Regions from separate parts of the Methylobacterium sp. FW306-05-D genome, predicted to be linked through region 2. Evidence: predicted binding sites of a transcription regulator. Region 2 holds the regulator's gene; the other holds the start of a gene.

Region 1 (10,824 bases), on a different contig from region 2:
GATCCCACCGACCTGGGCGAACTGGCCCGGGGTCGCCCCCGGCGCCACCGCGGCGACGCCATGCTCGAGGATGCGTTCGAGCTCGGCGGCCGTGACGGTGGTGATCGCGAGGTTGTTGTTGAAGCGCAGTGAGTTGGTGACGTCGAGCTGCGAGATGTCGCCGGCCTGCTTGCCGGCCGAGGGATTGGCCGCCGGGGGCAGTTCCGCGGTGGTCCCGCCCGTGGTCGAGAAGGAGCCGATCGAGTCGCGGATGCCGCCGCCGTTCTTGATCGAGACCGTGACGCCGGCATCGAACTGCTTAGCATACCAGAGATTCGCGTCCGACGAGAGGTCGCCGAGATTGGTCTCCTCGGTGCGGACCTCGCCGCGCCGGCCCTCCAGGTAGACGCTGGTGCGGCCGAGGATGTTGCCGTCCTGCTGGCGGATCACGTCGGCGATGCCGGCCGTCTCCTGGACGCCGTCGTTGTCGGCGTCGAGACCCTCGATCACCTCGCGGACGAGGAAGCCCTTGGCTCCGGGGGTGAAGGCGGCGGCCGTCGAGCCGTAGAGCACGGCCACGCTGGCGTCGTCCACCGCCACGGCGCCGCTGGTGGCCGTGTTCACCGAGTTCCGAATGATGTTGCCCTGCTCGTCGAAGGTGACGGTGAGACGGCCCACGTAGGAATACTCGGAGGCGGTGTTCACCAGGGCGAGGGTCTGGCCGCTGGCATTGGTGAAGAATTGCGGATAGCCGCCGGCGGCCGTGTCGCCGGGAAGCAGCCGGTCGTCGCCATCCGCCAGCAGGGTGTGCGAGCCGCCGCCGATGAGCACGTCGACGTTGCGCAGAAGCGGCGCCAGGGCCTGCTCGTTGGCGAGCTGCTGCAGGTGGGTGCCGACGATGACCTTGTTCACGTCCGGATTGGCCGCGAGCACCCGGTCGACCTCGGCGTTGATCTGGCGTGCCAGCAGGGCGATGTCGTCCCGGCCGGTGAAGCCGTCCAGCGTGACGTTGCCCAGCGTCGTCAGCAGGGGCTCCAGCTGGGTGGTGGCGCCCACGAAGGCGATCTTCTCGCCGTTCTCCACGAGGATGGTGGACTTGGCGATCTTGTCCGCGCCGGTGCCGGTCTGGGTCGAGGTCGGCCCGGTCTGGGCGAAGGTGGCGTTGGAGACGTTCGGGTTGACGAGGCCGGAGAGCGCCGCCTCCCGCGAGAAGGTGAGGTTGGCGGAGAGGTAGGGGAACTGGGCGCCGACCCAGGTGTCGTCGGCGTTACCCGGCATCGAGCCGAGATTGGCGCCGATGATGTTGGCGACTTCCGTGGGGCCGGAATCGAATTCGTGGTTGCCGAACACCGCCGCCTGGACGCCGATGATGTTCTGAATCGTGACGTCGGCCCGGCCGACGGAGGCCGCGAGCTTGGTGTAGGCGGCCGAGCCCGTGAGACCGTAGAGCTGGTTGTAGACGCCGTTATAGGTCGCGGCGAGTTGCGGATCGGCCCCCGCGATGAAGAACGGGCCGGGGATCCAGCCGTCCCCGGTGGAGAGAGTGATCGAGTTCGGGGTCGCATCCTCGAGCTTGTCGACGATGGCGGCGAAGTTCGCCGCGCGCTGCGTGGCGAGGAGGCCGGCCTCCCAGTCGGAGGCGTGCAGGATCTGGAGCGTGTAGGTCATGGCCGGCGGGGTCTCCGTCGTGAAGTCGAGTTGGTCCTGGGGGATGCCGGCGAAGGCGTTGCCGGCGGTATCGAGGAGGGCGCCCGCCGGGACGATCACGTCGTAGGCGGTGCCGGCCTTGAGATCGGCGCCCGGGTCGATCGTCACCGTGGCGCCGCTGATCGAGACCTGGGAGGTGTCGCCGACCGCGATGGCGCGGGTGTCGCCGGACCCGTCGGTGATCGTGATCGTGCCGGTGCCGGCCTTCACCGCCTCGCTGAGCGTCAGGACGATGTTGGCGCCCACCGCGACCTTGAGGGCATCGTCCGCCGGCGTCGCGGAGACGAGGCGCGGCGCGGTCTGGTCGAGCTTGAGGCCGACCAGGATCGGATCGTGGTCGGATTCGCGGGCGGGGACGAGCCCGTCGAAATAGCTGGCGGAGCGGCCGAAATCGAGGTTGTAGTCGATGGCGTCCGCCTCGTCGGCGTTGATGTGCCACTCGGTGACGCCGGTGACCTGGCGGTTCAGGCTGGCATTGGCCAACGCGTGGTCGAGGGCGCCGTAGGCCCCGTCGAAGACGTAGGAATAGGGGTCGGCGAGGCGGTCCTCGGCGAGGTTGGTGAAGCCGCCGACCTTGAGGATGTCGAGGGCGTCTTCCTTGATGTAGGCGTTGAAGTCGCCGAGCAGCACGACATCGCCGTCCGGCGTTCCCGTCGGCTTGAGGGCGAGCCATTTCGTGAGGGCCGTGGCGGCGAGTTCGCGCTGCTGCTGCCAGCCGCCCTGGCCGTCGCCCTGGTCGGAATCGGCTCCGGTGCCGGCGCCGCTCTTCGACTTCAGGTGATTGATGACCGCCGTGAAGTCCTCGCCGGTGGCGGTCTCGCGGAAGGTCACCGCCAGGGCGGCGCGGCTGGTGTTGGCGCCGTTGAAGATATGGCCGATCGTGCTCTGCTGGAGCAGGGCGGGATCGAAGGCCTGGACGTCCGTATCGTCGAGCTTCTCGAGGGTGGTGTTCGGCGCCAGCGAGACCTTGCTCGGCTTGTAGACGAAGCCCACCGCGATGGCGTCGCCGCCGAGGAACTGGCCCTTGTCGAGCTGGGCACCCGGCCGGACCCAATCGTAGGTGCCGGCGCCCGCGCGGGCATTGAGCTGCCCGACGAGGTATTCCAGCGCGTTGCCGGGATTGCCGGGCTGGAACTGGTTCTCCAGTTCGGTGAGGCCGAACACGTCGGCCCCGGAGGCGATCACCGTGGCGACGAGCTTGGCTGTCTGGCGGTCGAACTCGGCGGCAGTGTTGGCGCCGCGCGGGTCGAGGCCGATGGCGGTCTTCACGCCCGTGGCGGAGCCGTCGCTGTCGAGGGTGCGAAAGTAGTTCAGCACGTTGAGGCTGCCGACCTTCAGGCTGCCGCCGACATCGTCGGGGGCGGCCGGACGCGCATTGGTCCTGGCGAAGCTGTTGTCGCCGTCGTCGATCGCGCGGACCCGGTAGGCATTGGCGGGGCCGTAGCCGAGCACGCCCGTGAGGCTCGTCACCGTGTCACCCATCCGGGGGGCGGTGGCGGTGGCATAGGCTGGGCCGAACCCGTCGAGGCGATCGACCGGCTGATTCTGGACGTTGAGCCCGTCGTCGTAGGTGATCGAGCGGGACGCGACCTGCGCGAGATACGCCGCGTAGGCAGCGGCGTTCGGCTCGAATTCGTTGGTGAAGGTCTCCGGGCGCCCGCCGGCCGCGAGGCGGATCTCGTTGAAGCGGTCGAGGTTGAACTGCTCGGTGATGGTCAGCGCCTGACCGAACCGGACGAGCATGCCCTCGTAGCGCTCAAGGTCGGGTTGCGCCGTGGTGCCGGCGCCGATCGTGGCGGCGGCGGGCAGGTCGACCACCGTCGCGGCGGCCTTCAGGGCGGCGACCGAGATCGCTCCGGCCTGGACGACCTGGATCTGCCTGGCGTCGGTGACCATGATCTGGGTTTCGCCGCCGAACTCGCCGACGGTCCCGGTGACCCGGACGCGGTCGCCCTCCTGCAGGTCCTTCAGCAGGTTGCCCGCGCCCTCGTAAACGAACACCCCCTCGGAGGTCAGCGGGCTGCCGTCCGCGTCCGTGGCTTCCTCCTGCAGGTAGAACCCGCCGAGGTTGCGCTTGGCGTCGCCGTCGCCGGTCTGGAAGTCGCCGACGACGATGGCCTCCACCGTGACGGTGCGGCCGGCGAGGGGGCTCGCGGTCCCGGCGCCCTGGATGGCGGAGATCAGGGTGACGTCGTCGTTGAGGAGGGTGCCGGTGGCCACCGTTCCGCTCCCGGCGAGCGCCGCCGTCACGCCGCTCTGACCGGCGCTGGCGCTCTTGAGCGTGACGGTGAAGCCCTCGGCGGCCTCGGGCAGCGCATCGCCCTGGACCGTGACGGTGACGACGGCCGAGGCCGCGCCCGCCGGGATGGTGCCGGCGATGGTCGCCGGCAGGGTGGGACCGCCGGCGAAATCCGCGCCATCCGCCCCCGCACCGGTGAGTTCCGCCGTGAAGGCGAGGCTGCCCAGCGTGCCGCCCGTGCGCTCCACCGTGAAGGCGAAGGTGGTGGTGCCGGCATCGCCCTCGGCCTTGGCCAGGGCGAGGGAGCCCGGCTGGAAGGCGAGGGTCTGGGTAAAGCCCTGGGTCAGGGCGGCGTAGAGGGTGGCCCCTCCGCCGGCCTCGTTGGCGGTGACGAGGAGCGGCGTGCCGGTGGGGTTGCGGTCGGCGGCGATGAAGGTCAGCACCTCCGGACCGAGATCGGCCGAGACGCCCGCCAGGGGTGGCACGTACGAAACATAGGAAGCCGTCTCGGGGGTGGTGACGTCGTAGACGATCACGCCGCTCTGGCGCTCCAGGCCGACGAAGGCGTAGGTGCGGCCGTTGACGGTGCCGATGGTGACGCCCTCGGGCTCGGGGCCCTTGTTGTCGGAGCGGTCGTCGGGCGTGTTGGCCACGACCTGGTCGTTGTTGAAGCGCTGCGGGTCGAGGTTCGCGAAGATCTTCTCGAACTCGCCACCGGTCTCGCGCACCTTGGTCAGCCCGCCGTCGGCCTCCTGACGGAAGATCGAGATGCTGCGGCCGCCGAGGGTGTTGAGCTGGTCGATCACGCCGTCGTTGTCGGTGTCGCCCGTGCGCAGCAGGACGTTGAGGCGGGCATAGGCCGGGTCGGCTTTCAGCACCTGCAGCGCCGGGGTGAGGCGGCTGTTGGCGATGCTGGAGAGGCGGGCCACGTCCGCCAAATCGTCGGCGCCGCCGATGACGCGCTGGTCGCCCTCGTTGGCGGTGACGACGTAGGTCACGCCGTTCACGGCGAAGCTCGCCGCGGCGTCGGGCTGGAGCAGGCCGTAGATCGGCGCGGCGGCGGGCGTGTTGGCGATGCGGATCGAGGCCGTGCCGCCCACGCCGTCGCGGTCGGAGGCGTCGAACTCGTTGCCGGACAGCGAATGGTTAACGGAGCCGAGCGGCTGGATCGCGATCGGGGCGGTGCCGGGATTGGCCAGGTCGATCACCGCGATCCCGTTGACCTCCTGCAGGGTCACGTAGGCGAAGCGGTTGTCGGGGGAGAGGGCGATGTATTCGGGCTCGATGTCGGCGGCCGCACTCTTGCCCGGGGTGATCGCGAGCCCCTTGGCGCGCAGGACCGCCTCGCTGCCGTCGAGGGCCTCGAAGCCCACGGTGGCGCTGACGCCGGCATTGGCCGCGCCGCCGGAGAGATTGAGGATCGAGACGCTGCCGACGGGGTTGATGGCGCCCGTGAACTGCTCGCCCTCGTTGGCGACGAGGAGCTTCGTACCGTCGCCGGTGAAGACGATCTGATCGGGCCCGACGCCGACCGTCACAGACTTCAGCAGGGTACCGGCCCGGTCGAACAGGGCGACGCGGCCGGGCTGGTCGCCGGAGACGTTGGCGTACGCCACCGCGACGACGCCGTTGGAGACCGCCACCGAATTCACCGAACCGTACTGGTCGAGGCCGGCGAGCCGGATCTCGCCGGACTTCGCCAGGGTGCCGTCGGCGCCGAGGGCGACGATCTCGATCCGGTTCTCGTTGGTGTTCTGGATATAGAGGCTGCCGGTGGTGCGGTCATAGGCCACCACCTCGGCATTGGCCGCGGCGGCGGTGGCCGGGTCGTTGGTGGTGGCGTAGCTGCCCAGGCGCACGAGCTGAAGGGCGCCGATGGGGGAGGGGGGAGTCGTCGCGGTCGCCCCCTGGAAGCCCTGGAGCGAGGCCGCCGCATCGAACACCGCGACGCCGTTGATCACGGTGGCGGCGTCGTCGTTGACGATGGTCCCGACCGCCGCGCCGTCGGCGACGGCGGCGCCGACGACGTTGGTCACCCGCAGCGCGAAGGTCTCGCCGGCCTCGAAGAACCGGTCTCCGATCACCGGCACGGTGATCGTGGCGGACGTGGCACCGGCCGCGATGGTCTGTCCGGTCAGGGCCCTGGCGACGTAGTCGGAGCCGGCCTGGGCGGTGCCGTCGGCGGTGGCGAGGTCGAAGGTCACGCCGCCGGCCGGGGCGGGGGCGTCGAGCGAAACCGTGAAGGTCAGGCTGGCCGTGCCCGCCTGGCCCTCGATCACCTGCGCATCGGCGATCGACAGGGCCGGCAGGCTGACGGCCGCGCTCAGGCTCGACACCGCGATGTCGTCGATCCCGATCCACTCGTCGTTGCCGACGGCGTTGGTGGTGAGGATGCGGACCTGGAGACTTGCCGCGCCATCGGCGTCGGCCGGCAGGGTGAGGCTGACGGGGGTCACCTGCGAGGCGCTGCCCTGGGTGGCGGCATCGGCCACGAACCCGGCTGGCAGGTTCTTCCAGGCCCCGATGTCGGTCCGATACTGGACGGCGATGGGCTGCACGGCGTTGTCGGCCGAATCGTCGATGTCGCGGGCGTTGAAGGCCACCGTCACGTTCCGGCGCCCGGTGGCATCGAGGGAGATGACGAGATTCGGCGCATCCGCCGTGCCCGAGCCCTGCAGGGCGACGGTCGGGTCGGGGAGCGCGAACTCGGCGACGCCGCCGGAGCCCAGCGTGCCGGGATTGGTCTGGTTGGCGACCACGTCCACGTCGTTCGGCAGCGCCGAATCGCCGGTCACGACCTGCGGATCGGCGCCCGTGCCGGTGGTCAGATCCTGGCCCAGGTACCCGACGATGGCTGGCACCCGGGTCCAGTCGTCGTTCGTCGTGATCGCGCCGGTATCCGTCCAGTCCTGGAGCAGGGAACCGTTCGCGAGGACGTGCGGCGTCGTGTTCATGCGGATACTCTGCGGAGGGGACGCGTCGGCGACCGACGCCCGGTTCGCGGACCTGCACGGCCATTCGGCGGTACAGGGTGCGATCCGCCGTCCCGCTGGTCTCACAGCATCGGAAGGCAGGCCGCCCTGCCGCGTCAGGACAGATCAGGCACGGGCAGCGAATAGATCCGCCGGATGACAGATCGATGAAAACAAGCTCGCCGATCGACTTGCAGAACGATCAGGTCGCGGCAAAGTATTCTCCGTCCCGGGATTGGACTTGCTCTCAGATTTTAATCCGCCACGATCGACGTATTTTTGTATGCGCTGGGGACTGTACCGACGAGGGTGGACGCGGAGGCTGACGGGCCCGCCTCGCGGTCAGGCTGCGGTCGGGGGTGAGGATTCGGGGGCGGCCACGATCCCGGCACCACACCGCGGGTGTTCGCGCCACAGCGGGCGGCCCGCCACATCAGCGATGGCCGCGGGATGCGAGGCGCATCCGATGAAGCCGGGACACACGGATTCTGGGCGTTCGCCACGGCGCCGCTTCGGGCGGCATCGCGCGCGACGAGCACCGCCGAGACGCGTCCCATCCGCCGGCGCCTTGACGCGCTGCGGCGAAGTTCGCCACATCGGCCCGACCCGGGAGCCCTCGAATGACCGCATCGTCCTACAACCCCCCATGCGGCGGCCTGCCGCCTCAGACCGCGCTGATGACGGGCCGGGCCGTCTTCACCGAGGCCTATGCCGTCATCCCGAAGGGCGTGATGAGCGACATCGTCACCTCCGTGCTGCCGTTCTGGGAAGGCACACAGGCCTGGATGCTGGCCCGCCCGCTCTCGGGCTTCTCCGAGACCTTCGCGCAGTACCTCGTGGCGATCGCCCCCGGCGGAGGCAGCGAGCGGCCCGAGCCGGACCCGGAGGCCGAGGGGGTCCTGTTCGTGGTGGAGGGGCAGGCCCGCCTCGTCCTCGACGGCCGGACCCACGCCCTGACACCCGGCAGCTACGCCTACCTGCCGCCCGGCGCCACCTGGAGCCTGCGCAACGACGGGGCCGGACCCGCCCGGCTCCATTGGATCCGCAAGGCCTACATGCGGGTGCCGGGCATCGAGGTTCCACCGGCCTTCGTCACGCATGAATCCGCCGTCACCCCGGCGCCGATGCCCGGCACCGACGGGGCCTGGGCCACCACCCGCTTCGTCGCCTCCGACGACGTGCGCCACGACATGCACGTCAACATCGTCTCCATGCGCCCGGGCGCCTCGATCCCCTTCGAGGAGACGCATGTGATGGAGCACGGGCTGTTCGTGCTGGAGGGCAAGGCGGTCTACCGGCTCAACCGCGACTGGGTCGAGGTGGAGGCCGGCGACTTCATGTGGCTACGCGCCTACTGCCCGCAGGCCTGCTACGCCGGCGGCCCCGGCCCCTTCCGCTACCTGCTCTACAAGGACGTCAACCGGCACGCCCCGCTGGCCCCGTTCCGATGAGCGACCGCCGGATCGTCGCCGAGCCGCTGACGGCCGAGGCCTTCGCCCCCTTCGGCACGGTGATCGACAGGGCCGCCGTCGCGCCGCGCCCGATGAATGCCGGCAAGGCGCGCCGTTTCCACGACCTCGCGCAAGTGCGGGTGGCGGGCGAGGACGGGCACGTAGTGATCGGCTATGTCGAGGCCGAGCCCTACGCGCTGCCCCTCCCCGTCAGCCTCGTCGAGCGCCATCCGCTGGGGGCGCAGGCCTTCCTGCCTCTGAACGCCGCCCCCTTCCTCGTGGTGGTCTGCCCCGACGAAGGCGGCCGACCCGGCCGGCCGCGCGCCTTCGTCACCGCTCCGGGGCAGGGCGTCTGCTACGCCCTCGGCACCTGGCACGGCGTTCTGACACCGTTCGGCGCCCCCCAGGACTTCCTCGTGGTCGACCGCGGCGGTCCCGGTACGAACCTGGAGGAATACGTGTTCGAAGCGCCCTGGGAGATCCATGGGCCGGCGCGTCGCTGACGAGCGGCTCCCGCCCGGTCCGTCACCCGACCAGCACGACCGCCTTCCCGACAGAGAACGAGCGTTCGATCTCCGCGACCAGGAAGTGAGCGACATCGGCCCGGGAGATGAGGCCGTTGCGCCAGGACGATGGCGTACTGAGGATTTCGTAGCGCCCGGTCGCGGCGCCGGAAGTCAGGATCCCGGGTCGGACGAGCGTCCAGTCGAGATCGCTTCGGCGGATGCGGATTTCCTGGGCATCCTTGTCGTCATAGGCCCGGCCGAAGACCAGGCGGAACGGAATGCGCTGGAGGACGCCCATGGCGTCACGGCTGTCGCCGGCGCCGAAGCCCGTGACCGCGAGCAGGCGGCGGATGCCGGCCCTCTCCATCGCGGGTACGAGCACGTTGGTGGCCTCCGAGAACAGCGTCACCGGGCCGAGAAGGGCGCGCGTCGCAACGCCGAGAGCCTGAACCACGACGTCGATGCCCTCGAGAGCGGAGAGGACGTCCGCGGAACGAGTCGCATCGCCGGCGAACCGTTCCAGGTTCGGATCCGAAACCGGGATCTCCGCGGCGGAGCGCGCGAAGGCCCGCACCTGGTGCCGGGCGGCCAAGGCCGCCTTCACGGTCTGCAGGCCGATGCCTCGGCTGGCACCGATGACGAGGATATGGGCCATACCGGATTCCAGGGTGTGACGCGGTCGGCGGACGGAGCCGCGCCCCAGGACCATTCGGAGGGCGATCTCCGATTCGGGAAGGGCGCCCGGTCGAGACCAGGCGCCCAGGCTTCAGACCCGGACCGCCTTACCAGCGGTGGTGCCAGCCCACGTGGCGATAGCCGCCATGCCAGCCCCAGGGGCGATGATAGCCGACGTGGCGGTAGCCACCCCAGCGATGCCAGCGGGGGCCGTACCAGCCGACGCGAGGGTAGCCGTACACGATCGGACGGGCCACGATGGGGCGGTAGACGACGTTCGGGCGGCAATATCCGTAATAGCCGCGATGCCACCCGGGTCCGCACCCGTCACGAGCCTCGGCGGCACCAGCGGTGGCAGCAAGGGTACCCAACGCAAGGACGGCTGCGCCAGCAAGGTTCAGTCGCATTCGCATCTCCTCTGTTGCGATGACCCATGAACACCAGACTCATCGGAATGGTTGCGGGTCTATAGGCTGGATTTTGTAACAAAGTGTTTCAATCACCGGGTTTTGAAGGATACTCAGCTACCCGATCGAAATCGACAACAGACAAGATCTTCATGGCTGCGCGCTCAACTGGTCCTGCGCGAGGTCCAGCGCCCGGAACAGCTCACCGGCCCGGTCAGGGTCCAGAGCCCGGACCCGTCCGAGGCCCGCAGCAGGCCTTCGACGGCCACGTTCGCCAGGCCGCTGCGGATGGTGCCGACGATGCGGCCGTCCGATCCCGCTCGCCCGGAGGCATCGACACCGCTGCCGCCCGCGTCATCGACGACGCCGTTACGGATGACGATGGGATACCGGTAGGGTCCCGTGCAGCGACCGTCGTCGACGGTCGCGGTCACGGACCAGTTTCCGTCGAAGCGCGTGGCGGCTTGGGCCGCCGAGACGCCCACGACGGACAGGACCGTCGCGAGCCATCGTGAAAAGGGTCTCATGTTCTCCTCTCTGTAGGGCCGTCTCGGCGGCGGTCAGTGCTCGTCCGCGTCCCCGGCGAGGTAGCGGACCATCAGTTCACCGGTCGCCCGAACCGCATAATCTGCGGCCGTCTCGCCGGCCTGCGGCGGAACCACCTCGGTGACGGGGCGTCCGTCGAGGAGGGCGGCGAGTTCCGCGCGCGCCATCCCGGATTCGACGGCTTCGCGGACGACGCCCTCGCCGTAGGCCCGAAGGTCCGGGATGGACGGCAGGGTGGGTCGGCCGGGGGTCAGGAACGGGCTCCGGGATCGACCGGTGCCCCGGGACCGAGATCAGGGCCGATGCCGGGCTCGTCCGGGATTTCGCCCGGCAGTTCCTCGA
Region 2 (8,607 bases):
TCATGCTCGGCCTCGGCCGGGCTTTGGGCGAGACCATGGCGGTGACCTTCGTCATCGGCAACGCCAACCGCCTCTCGGGCTCGGTCTTCGACCCGGGCTCCACCATCGCCTCGCGCATCGCCAACGAGTTCAACGAGGCCGACGGGCTGCAGCTCAATTCCCTGATGGCGCTGGGCTGCATCCTCTTCGTCATCACCTTCGTCGTCCTGATCATCGCCCGCATCCTCACCCGCCGCGCCAAGGTCGCGTGAGGCCGATCGCCTGAAGCCTCCCCCCGTTCTCCGAGACGTCAGGAACCCGCCATGGACGCCGCCAACCCCCTCGCCACCACCGCCCCGCCGGCCCGGATCAGCCGGATCCGCTCCGGCCGCCGGATCGCCGACAAGACCCTGATCCTGGCCAGCACCCTCGCCACCCTGGTCGGCATCGTCGTCCTCGGCTCGATCCTGTTCATGCTGGTGGTCGAGGGCATCAAGGGCTTCTCGCCCACCCTCTTCACCGAGCCGACGCCGGGCCCCGGCTCCGAGGGCGGCGGCATCGCCAACGCGATCCTCGGCAGCCTGGTGATGACCTTCCTGGGCATCCTGGTGGCAACCCCGGTCGGCGTGATGGCCGGCACCTTCCTGGCCGAGTACGGCCGCAACTCGAAGCTCGCCGACGTCATCCGCTTCCTCAACGACATCCTGCTCTCGGCGCCCTCGATCCTCATCGGCCTGTTCGTCTACACGCTGATGGTGCGCCCGATGGGCTCCTATTCCGGCTGGGCCGGCGCGGTGGCGCTCGCCATCATCGCCACCCCGGTCATCGTGCGCACCACCGAGGACATGCTGCGCCTCGTGCCCGCGACCCTGCGCGAGGCCGGCGCGGCGCTGGGCGCCCCGCCCTCCATCGTGATCAAGAGCATCACCTGGCGCGGCGCCAGCGCCGGCATCGTCACCGGCATCATCCTGGCGCTCGCCCGCATCGCCGGCGAGACCGCGCCGCTGCTCTTCACCGCGCTGAACAACAACAGCTGGTTCGGCGGCAACCTGATGGGCGGCATCCCGAACCTGCCCGTGATGATCTACCAGTTCGCCCTCTCGCCCTACCCGAACTGGCAGCAGCTGGCCTGGGCCGGCGCCCTGCTGATCACCGTCACGATCCTCGCCCTGTCGATCGTGGCCCGCTTCGTCATCAAGTCCGAGCGCGCGCGCTGACCTCCGGCGCGCCGCACCTCCCCCGCCTTCCGACCCACAGGATCTTGAACCGATGAACGCCGCCCCCGGGATCACGTCCGCGCAGCTCACCGGACGCCACAAGGCCGACGAGACCTCTCCGGTCCGCATCGCCGTGAAGGACCTGAACTTCTACTATGGCAGCTTCCATGGCCTGAAGTCGGTGAACCTCAACTTCCACGACCGCCAGGTCACGGCGCTGATCGGCCCGTCGGGCTGCGGGAAGTCGACCCTGCTGCGCACCTTCAACCGGATCTACAGCCTGTATCCGGAGCAGCGCGCGGAGGGCGAGATCCTCCTCGACGGCCAGAACGTCCTGGATTCCAAGGTCGACCTCAACGAGCTGCGCTCGCGCATCGGCATGGTGTTCCAGAAGCCGACCCCGTTCCCGATGTCGATCTACGACAACGTCGCCTTCGGCCTGCGCCTCTACGAGAAGCTGCCCAAGGCCGACCTCGACGCGCGCGTCGAGGAATCGCTCCGCAAGGCCGCCCTCTGGGACGAGGTGAAGGACAAGCTCAAGCAGTCCGGCATGGGCCTCTCGGGCGGCCAGCAGCAGCGCCTCTGCATCGCCCGCACCGTGGCCCAGCGTCCCGAGGTGATCCTGTTCGACGAGCCGACCTCGGCCCTCGACCCGATCTCCACCGGCCGCATCGAGGAGCTGATCGAGCAGCTGCGCTCGGAATTCACGATCGTCATCGTCACGCACAACATGCAGCAGGCGGCGCGCATCTCGCAGTTCACCGCGTTCATGTATCTCGGCGAACTGGTGGAGTTCGGGCCGACGACGCGCATCTTCATGAATCCCGAGAAGCGCCAGACGCAGGACTACATCACCGGCCGCTTCGGCTGATCCTCGGCAGGTCGGAACCGACCCGTGCGGGCCGGTTCCGGCCCGCGCCAGACACCATCAGGGCGGGCACCGGACCGGAGGCCCGATCGAGGAGCACACCCATGCCCGACCACATCGTCACCTCCTACGACACCGACCTCGAGGATCTGCGCCGCTCGATCTCCGAGATGGGCGGCATCGCCGAGAAGATGATGACCGAGGCCGGACAGGCCCTGGTGCGCCGCGACTCGGCCCTGGCCCAGGCGGTGATCGCCGCCGATGCCCGGCTCGACACCCTCCAGCGCGAGATCGAGGAGCGGGCGATCCTGCTCATCGCCCGGCGCCAGCCCCTGGCCATCGACCTGCGCGAGACGGTGACGGCGATCCGCGTCTCGAACGACATCGAGCGCATCGGCGATCTGGCCAAGAACGTCGCCAAGCGCGTGGTGGCGATCGCCGACCAGATCCAGCCGCAGAAGATCGTCATCGGCGTCCAGCACATGAGCGACCTGGTTCAGGAGCAGCTCAAGGACGTGCTCGACGCCTATACCGGCCGCGACATCAAGGCGGCCCTCGACGTCTGGGAGCGCGACGACGCCATCGACGCGCTCTACAACTCGCTCTTCCGCGAACTCCTGACCTACATGATGGAGGACCCGCGCAACATCTCGTTCTGCACGCACCTGCTGTTCGTGGCCAAGAACATCGAGCGCATCGGCGACCACACCACCAACATCGCCGAGACGATCCACTACCTCGTCACCGGCGAGAACCTCCTAGCCGAGCGCGAGCGCCCGAAGAACGACGCGTCCAACTACGCCACCGTGGACATGCCCGGCACGGTCTGACCCCGTGCCGCTCTGATCGAAAGCGCACGATGAGTACGCGTATCCTGATCGTCGAGGACGAGGAGGCCCTGACCCTCCTCCTCCGCTACAACCTCGAGGCCGAGGGCTTCGTCGTCGACTCGGCCTCCCGCGGCGACGAGGCGGACCTGCGCCTGCAGGAGCAGGTTCCCGACCTCGTCCTGCTCGACTGGATGCTGCCGGCCCTGTCGGGCATCGAGCTCTGCCGCCGCATCCGCGCCCGGCGCGAGACCGAGCGGCTGCCGGTGATCATGCTCACCGCCCGGGGCGAGGAGGGCGACCGCATCCGCGGCCTCGGCACGGGGGCGGACGACTACATCGTCAAGCCGTTCTCGGTGCCCGAGCTCCTCGCCCGGGTCCGGGCCCTGCTGCGCCGGGCCAAGCCCGCCCACGTGGCCAACCTGCTGGTGGCCGGCGACATCGAGCTCGACCGGGTCAGCCACCGCATCCGCCGGGAAGGCCGCGAGATCCACCTGGGACCCACCGAGTTCAAGCTCCTCGAGTTCCTGATGCAGAGCCCCGGCCGGGTGTTCTCCCGCGAGCAGCTCCTCGACGGGGTCTGGGGCCACGACGTCTACATCGACGAGCGGACCGTCGACGTCCATGTCGGGCGCCTGCGCAAGGCCCTCAACCGCCCGCGCCAGAGCGACCCGATCCGCACCGTGCGCGGCTCGGGCTACTCCTTCGACGAGATGTTCGAGGCCGAGGCCGAGTAGGCGCCCCCGCGGCGCGCCGGGTCGGCCCCCAGGCGGACAGCCGAGCCCGCCCTCAGGCGAAAATCATCGTGTCGGTGGGGAGGTGCACGGTGAAGCCCTTGCCCTCGTCGATCCAGCCCGGGCCGGCGGCGCCGTGGTTGATGCCGTTGGCCTCCTCGGCACTGCCGGCGAAGTGATGCTGGCCGGTCTGGGTGTTGTAGAAGCGCTCCAGAGTCAGGCCGCCGGGGGCGCCCGCATCCGCGTAGGCCTCGAAGGCGACGCCCTCGTACTTGTAGCTCGGCGCGGTCTTGAGGACCTGGTCGCGCTCGGACACGCTCGTGGTGAAGAAGTGGGCGTTCGAGCCGGTGTCGAAGAACCGGAACACGTCGACGGTGCCCGCGCCCTTGGCCGGGGCCGCCCACGGCGTGCCCTCGTAGGTGAACCAGGGCAGCGTCTGCTGGATCTGCGCCTTCTCGACCGTGCTCGTCGTGTAGAAGTGATCGCCCGTATGGGTGTCGTAGAACCGGTACACCGCCGTGACGGCGCCCTCGGCCGGGGCGCTGGCGACGGGAGGGCTCGTGACGGTGGGGCTCGCGACGGGCGTCAGGGACGCCGCCGGGACCGCCGCGGTCACTGCGGCGGGTGCGCCGTAGAGGGCCTGGATGCCCGCGATGTCGCCGGCCCCGAGGGCGGTGACGGAGGGGTTCAGGACCGCGTTCATCACCTCGGGCTTGGCGTTGTAATGGTCGAGGCCGAGGGCGTGGCCGATCTCGTGCAGGGTCACCACCGCGAGGTCGACGTTCTGGGTGCTGACCACCCGGGCGCCGGCGGCGTGCCAGCCCTCGCCGCTGTCGAAGGTCACGGCCGCCGACTGCATGCGCTGGCCGCTGTAGGAGTAGTTCGCGTAGCCGAGCGTGTTGCCGAGGCCGTCGATGCCCGCGAGGGTGAAGTCGATCTGCGCCGCCGCCGTGGAGGCGACCTGCTGGAAGGTGATGTTGGCGTAGGACGCCCAGGTCGCGAAGGCGCTCTGGAGGATGCCGACGAAGGAGGGCGGGATCGTGCCGTCGAAGGCCCAGGTGACGGTGCCGCCGCCCGTGCCCGCCGCGCCCGCGCCCCAGCGCGGTCCCTCCAGCGCATAATCCCCCATTCGCCGTCCCTCCCGTCCGCGCGGGCCAGGGTCGGCGGGAGGCGTTACGATTGTCTTAAGCGGCGCTCCCGTCCCCGGGGCGCATCCTCACAGGATGCTGCGCACCACGCCGCCATCCACCCGCAGGGCCGCCCCGCTGGTGGCGCTGGCGGCGGGGCTGCAGATGTAGGCGACCATGCTGGCCACCTCCTCGACGGTGGCGAGGCGGCCGATCAGCGAGGTCGGGCGGTGCTCGGCGACGAAGGCCCGGCCGGCCGCGTCGAGGTCGACCGCGCCGCCCGCGCCCCCGTCCTGCCCCTGGGCCATGCTCTTCATGAACTCGGCGACGCCCTCGGACAGAGTCGGGCCGGGCAGCACGCTGTTCACGGTGACGCCGCTGCCCGCCACGGTCTCGGCGAGGCCCCGGGCCACCGCGAGCTGGGCCGTCTTCGTCATCCCGTAATGGACCATTTCCACCGGGATGTTCACGCCGGATTCGCTGGAGATGAAGACCACCCGGCCCCAGCCGCGCTCGACCATGCCGGGGGTGTAGGCCCGGGACAGGCGCACGCCGCTCATCACGTTGGTGTCGAAGAACCGGTGCCAGTCCTCGTCCGGGATCTCGAAGAAGGGTTTGGGCTCGAAGATGCCGGTGTTGTTCACCAGGATGTCGACGTCCGGCAGCCCGGCGACCACCCGGGCCGCCCCGTCCGGATTGGCGACGTCGCCGGGCGCCCCGATGAAGCCGGCGTGATTGGTCTCGCGCTTCAGGCGCTCGACGGCGTCGCGGACGCGGTCCTGGGTGCGCCCGTTGATGGCCACGTTCGCTCCGAGTTCGCCCAGGGCCTTGGCGATGGCGTAGCCGATTCCGCTGGTGGAGCCGCTGACGAGGGCGCGCTTGCCGGACAGGTCGAGATGCATGGGATCGTCCTTCGTGAGGGCCCGGCCCCCGTGCGGCCTGTGCCCGCCCGCGGGCCGGGCCACGGGTGGCCTTCGTCCGGTTCAACGCGCGGGACGGGCGCTGGTGCGATCGGCGCGGCCGCTCAGCCCCGCGGGCTGCGCCGCAGGACGCTGGCCACCGCGCCGAGGCCCGCGAGGCCGACGGCGCACCACAGGGTGGCGGCCACCGGCCCGGCCGGCGCGCCGCCCTGGTGCAGGCCGAAGATCACCGCCACCAGGGCGGCGCCGAAGGACTGGCCGGTGAGGCGGGCGGTGGACTGCATGCCGCTCGCCCCGCCGCTGCGCTCGCGCGGGGCGCTGGTGATGATGACCTTGTTGTTGGGCGACTGGAACAGCCCGAAGCCGAGGCCGCACAGGGTCAGGCGCCAGGCGATGTCGCGGTGGGACGCGCCCGGCGGCAGCAGGGCGACCGCGGTCAGGCCGCAGGCCATCAGGCCGAGGCCGGCGCCGCCGAGGAGGCCCGGCGCGTAGCGGTCGGCGAGGCGCCCGGAGATCGGGGCCATCAGGGCGATCGCGATGGGCCAGGGCGTCATCAGGAAGCCGGTCTGCGTCTCGGACAGGCGCAGCACGTCCTGGAAATAGAAGGGCAGGGCGACGTAGGCCATCATCTGCGCGCCGAAGGAGGCGATCGAGCTCACCATCGACAGGGCGAAGGCGGGAATCCGCAGGAGGTCGACCGGCAGGAGCGGCCGCGCCATCCGGGTCTGGGTCCGGACGAAGACTGCCCCCACCGCCACCGCCGCACCGATCTCGGCCAGCGCCACGCCCCGGGTCGCCGGGTCGCCGAGCCCGTCGACGCCGATGATGAGGAGCCCGAAGGTCAGGGCGTTGAGGACGGCGCTGCGGATGTCGAAGCGCCCGCCGCTGCGGGGCGTCACCGGCAGGGTGCGGGCGCCCACCGTCAGGGCGATCAGGCCCACCGGCAGGTTGACGAGGAACAGCCAGGGCCAGGTCGCCACGGAGAGGATGGCGGCCGCCACCGTCGGCCCCGCGGCGGAGGCCATCGCCACCACCAGGGCGACGTTGCCGACGCCGCGCCCGATCAGCCGGTGGGGATAGATGAAGCGCACCAGGGCGATGTTCACGCTCATGATCCCGGCCGCGCCCAGCCCCTGTGCGATCCGCGCCGCCACCAGCCAGTCGAGGGAGGGGGCGAAGGCGCAGGCCACGGAGGCCGCCGTGAACAGGACGAGCCCGGTGAGGTAGACCCGGCGGTAGCCCAGGATGTCGCCGAGCGAGGCCAGCGGCAGGAGCGAGGCCGTCACCGCGATCTGGAAGCTGTTGGTCACGAAGATCGCCGCGGAGGGCTCGACCGCGAGGTCCTTGGCCATCACCGGCAGGGCGACGTTGACGATGGCCCCGTCGAGCACCGCCATGGTCATGGCGAGGCCGATCGCGAGCAGCGCCAGCATGCGCTCGCGCACCGGCAACCCGTCCGTCCCGCCATCCATCCCGCCCTCCGTCGGGGGCTTCGCTTCGGCGCTTGGGGCATCCTTCGTCATGGACGGACCCCTGGGACGCGACGCCGGGTTTCGCAAGAGGCGGCGCGACCCGAGGTGTCCTTTGTCACCTCGGCTGAGCGGTGCGCGGGCCGAATCTGCCCTATGTCACGGCGGACGCGCCGCGCTGCGCGCCGCTGCCGGGAACCCCGATGGACGCGCCTCTCAAGATCTCCGCCCTCGTGCTGGCGGCCCAGATGTCCGTGATGCCTGTGTCCCTGGCGCCCGCCATTGCCCAGCCGGCCGCCCAGACCACCGCCGCCGCGGAGGCGACGCCCCTCGGCATCGGGCTGGAGGGCTTCGCCTATCCCTACCCGGTCTTCTTCCTGGAGCGGATGCGCGACGGCGAGCGCCAGCGCCTCGCCTACATGGACGTGCCGGCGGAGGGGCAGGCCAACGGGCGCACCGTCCTCTTGCTGCACGGGCGCAATTTCCCGTCGAGCTACTGGCAGCCGGTGATCGAGGCGCTCAGCCGTGCGGGCTACCGCGCGGTGGCGGTCGACCAGCTCGGCTTCGGCAAGTCGGCCAAGCCCGTGGGGGCCTACACCTTCGACGCCATGGCGGCCGACACCGTGGCGCTGCTCGATTCCCTGGGCCTGGCGCGGGTCGACGTGGTGGCGCATTCCATGGGCGGGATGCTGGCGGTGCGCCTCGCGCGCAATGCCCCGACGCGGGTCAACAGCCTCGTCCTCGAGGCGCCGATCGGCCTGGAGGATTACCGGTTCACGGTGCCGCCGGTCTCCGACGCCACCCTGTTGCGCCTGGAGGGCGACGCCACGGCGGAATCCTACCGCCGCCAGCTGATGACCAACTACGCCCTGTCGCTGCCGGCCTCGGCCATCGAGCCCTTCGTGTCGCTGCGCGAGCGCGTGAAGGGGTCGGGCGAGTATCCGCGCTGGCTGCAGTCCTTCGTCAATTCCTACCAGGCGATCTGGGGCCAGCCGGTGGTGCACGAGATCCCGCTGATCGCCATCCCCACGCTCTTCGTCATGGGCGAGAACGACCACAACGCCCCCGGCAAACCCTTCGCGCCGGAATCCCTGCGGGCCGGGATGGGGCGCAACGCCGAGCATGCGCGGACGCTGGCCGGCCAGATGCCGAGCGGGCGCGCCGTGGTGCTGCCGGGCATCGGCCACCTCGTCCACATGGAAGCGACGGACCGGTTCAACGCCCTGACGCTCGAATTCCTCGACGGTCACTGAGCGCCGGGCCACCGCAACGGGAGATACGTCATGAGTCAGAGCCTCGATGTCGGCGTGATCGGCCTCGGCCGGATGGGCCGCGGCATGGCCGCCAGCCTGGTCCGGGCCGGGCACCGGGTCCGGGTCTGGAACCGCTCGCCGGGCGCGGCGGAGGGGCTCGCGGGGGTGACGCCGGTGGCGAGCGCCGCCGAGGCCTTCGCGGGGGACGCGGCC

Evidence for each region. Region 2 encodes PhoB, which activates phosphate uptake and scavenging genes when phosphate is short. Its sites were predicted from a motif close to TGTCATNNANCTGTCAT; they were not measured.
Region 1: AC3WLN_RS17900 (ExeM/NucH family extracellular endonuclease) is a predicted target of PhoB. The motif match lies at 7,054-7,070, and genes of this name have one in related genera.

What each region holds. Positions count from the first base shown of each region.
Region 1 covers NZ_JBYSXL010000059.1:3,995-14,818, reverse strand. Annotated here, with positions in the region: gene AC3WLN_RS17900 (ExeM/NucH family extracellular endonuclease) at 1-6,879, opposite strand, end outside; gene AC3WLN_RS17895 (bifunctional allantoicase/(S)-ureidoglycine aminohydrolase) at 7,518-8,348, shown strand; gene AC3WLN_RS17890 (ureidoglycolate lyase) at 8,345-8,851, shown strand; gene AC3WLN_RS17885 (NAD(P)-dependent oxidoreductase) at 8,874-9,509, opposite strand; gene AC3WLN_RS17880 (GCG_CRPN prefix-to-repeats domain-containing protein) at 9,637-9,936, opposite strand; gene AC3WLN_RS17875 (hypothetical protein) at 10,101-10,463, opposite strand; gene AC3WLN_RS17870 (hypothetical protein) at 10,497-10,649, opposite strand; gene AC3WLN_RS17865 (hypothetical protein) at 10,733-10,824, opposite strand, start outside.
Region 2 covers NZ_JBYSXL010000089.1:6,408-15,014, forward strand. Annotated here, with positions in the region: gene pstC (phosphate ABC transporter permease subunit PstC) at 1-251, shown strand, start outside; gene pstA (phosphate ABC transporter permease PstA) at 303-1,196, shown strand; gene pstB (phosphate ABC transporter ATP-binding protein PstB) at 1,249-2,067, shown strand; gene phoU (phosphate signaling complex protein PhoU) at 2,169-2,894, shown strand; gene phoB (phosphate regulon transcriptional regulator PhoB) at 2,924-3,628, shown strand; gene AC3WLN_RS21025 (matrixin family metalloprotease) at 3,681-4,754, opposite strand; gene AC3WLN_RS21030 (SDR family NAD(P)-dependent oxidoreductase) at 4,842-5,654, opposite strand; gene AC3WLN_RS21035 (MFS transporter) at 5,777-7,144, opposite strand; gene AC3WLN_RS21040 (alpha/beta fold hydrolase) at 7,345-8,394, shown strand; partial or broken gene AC3WLN_RS21045 (NAD(P)-dependent oxidoreductase) at 8,425-8,607, shown strand, end outside.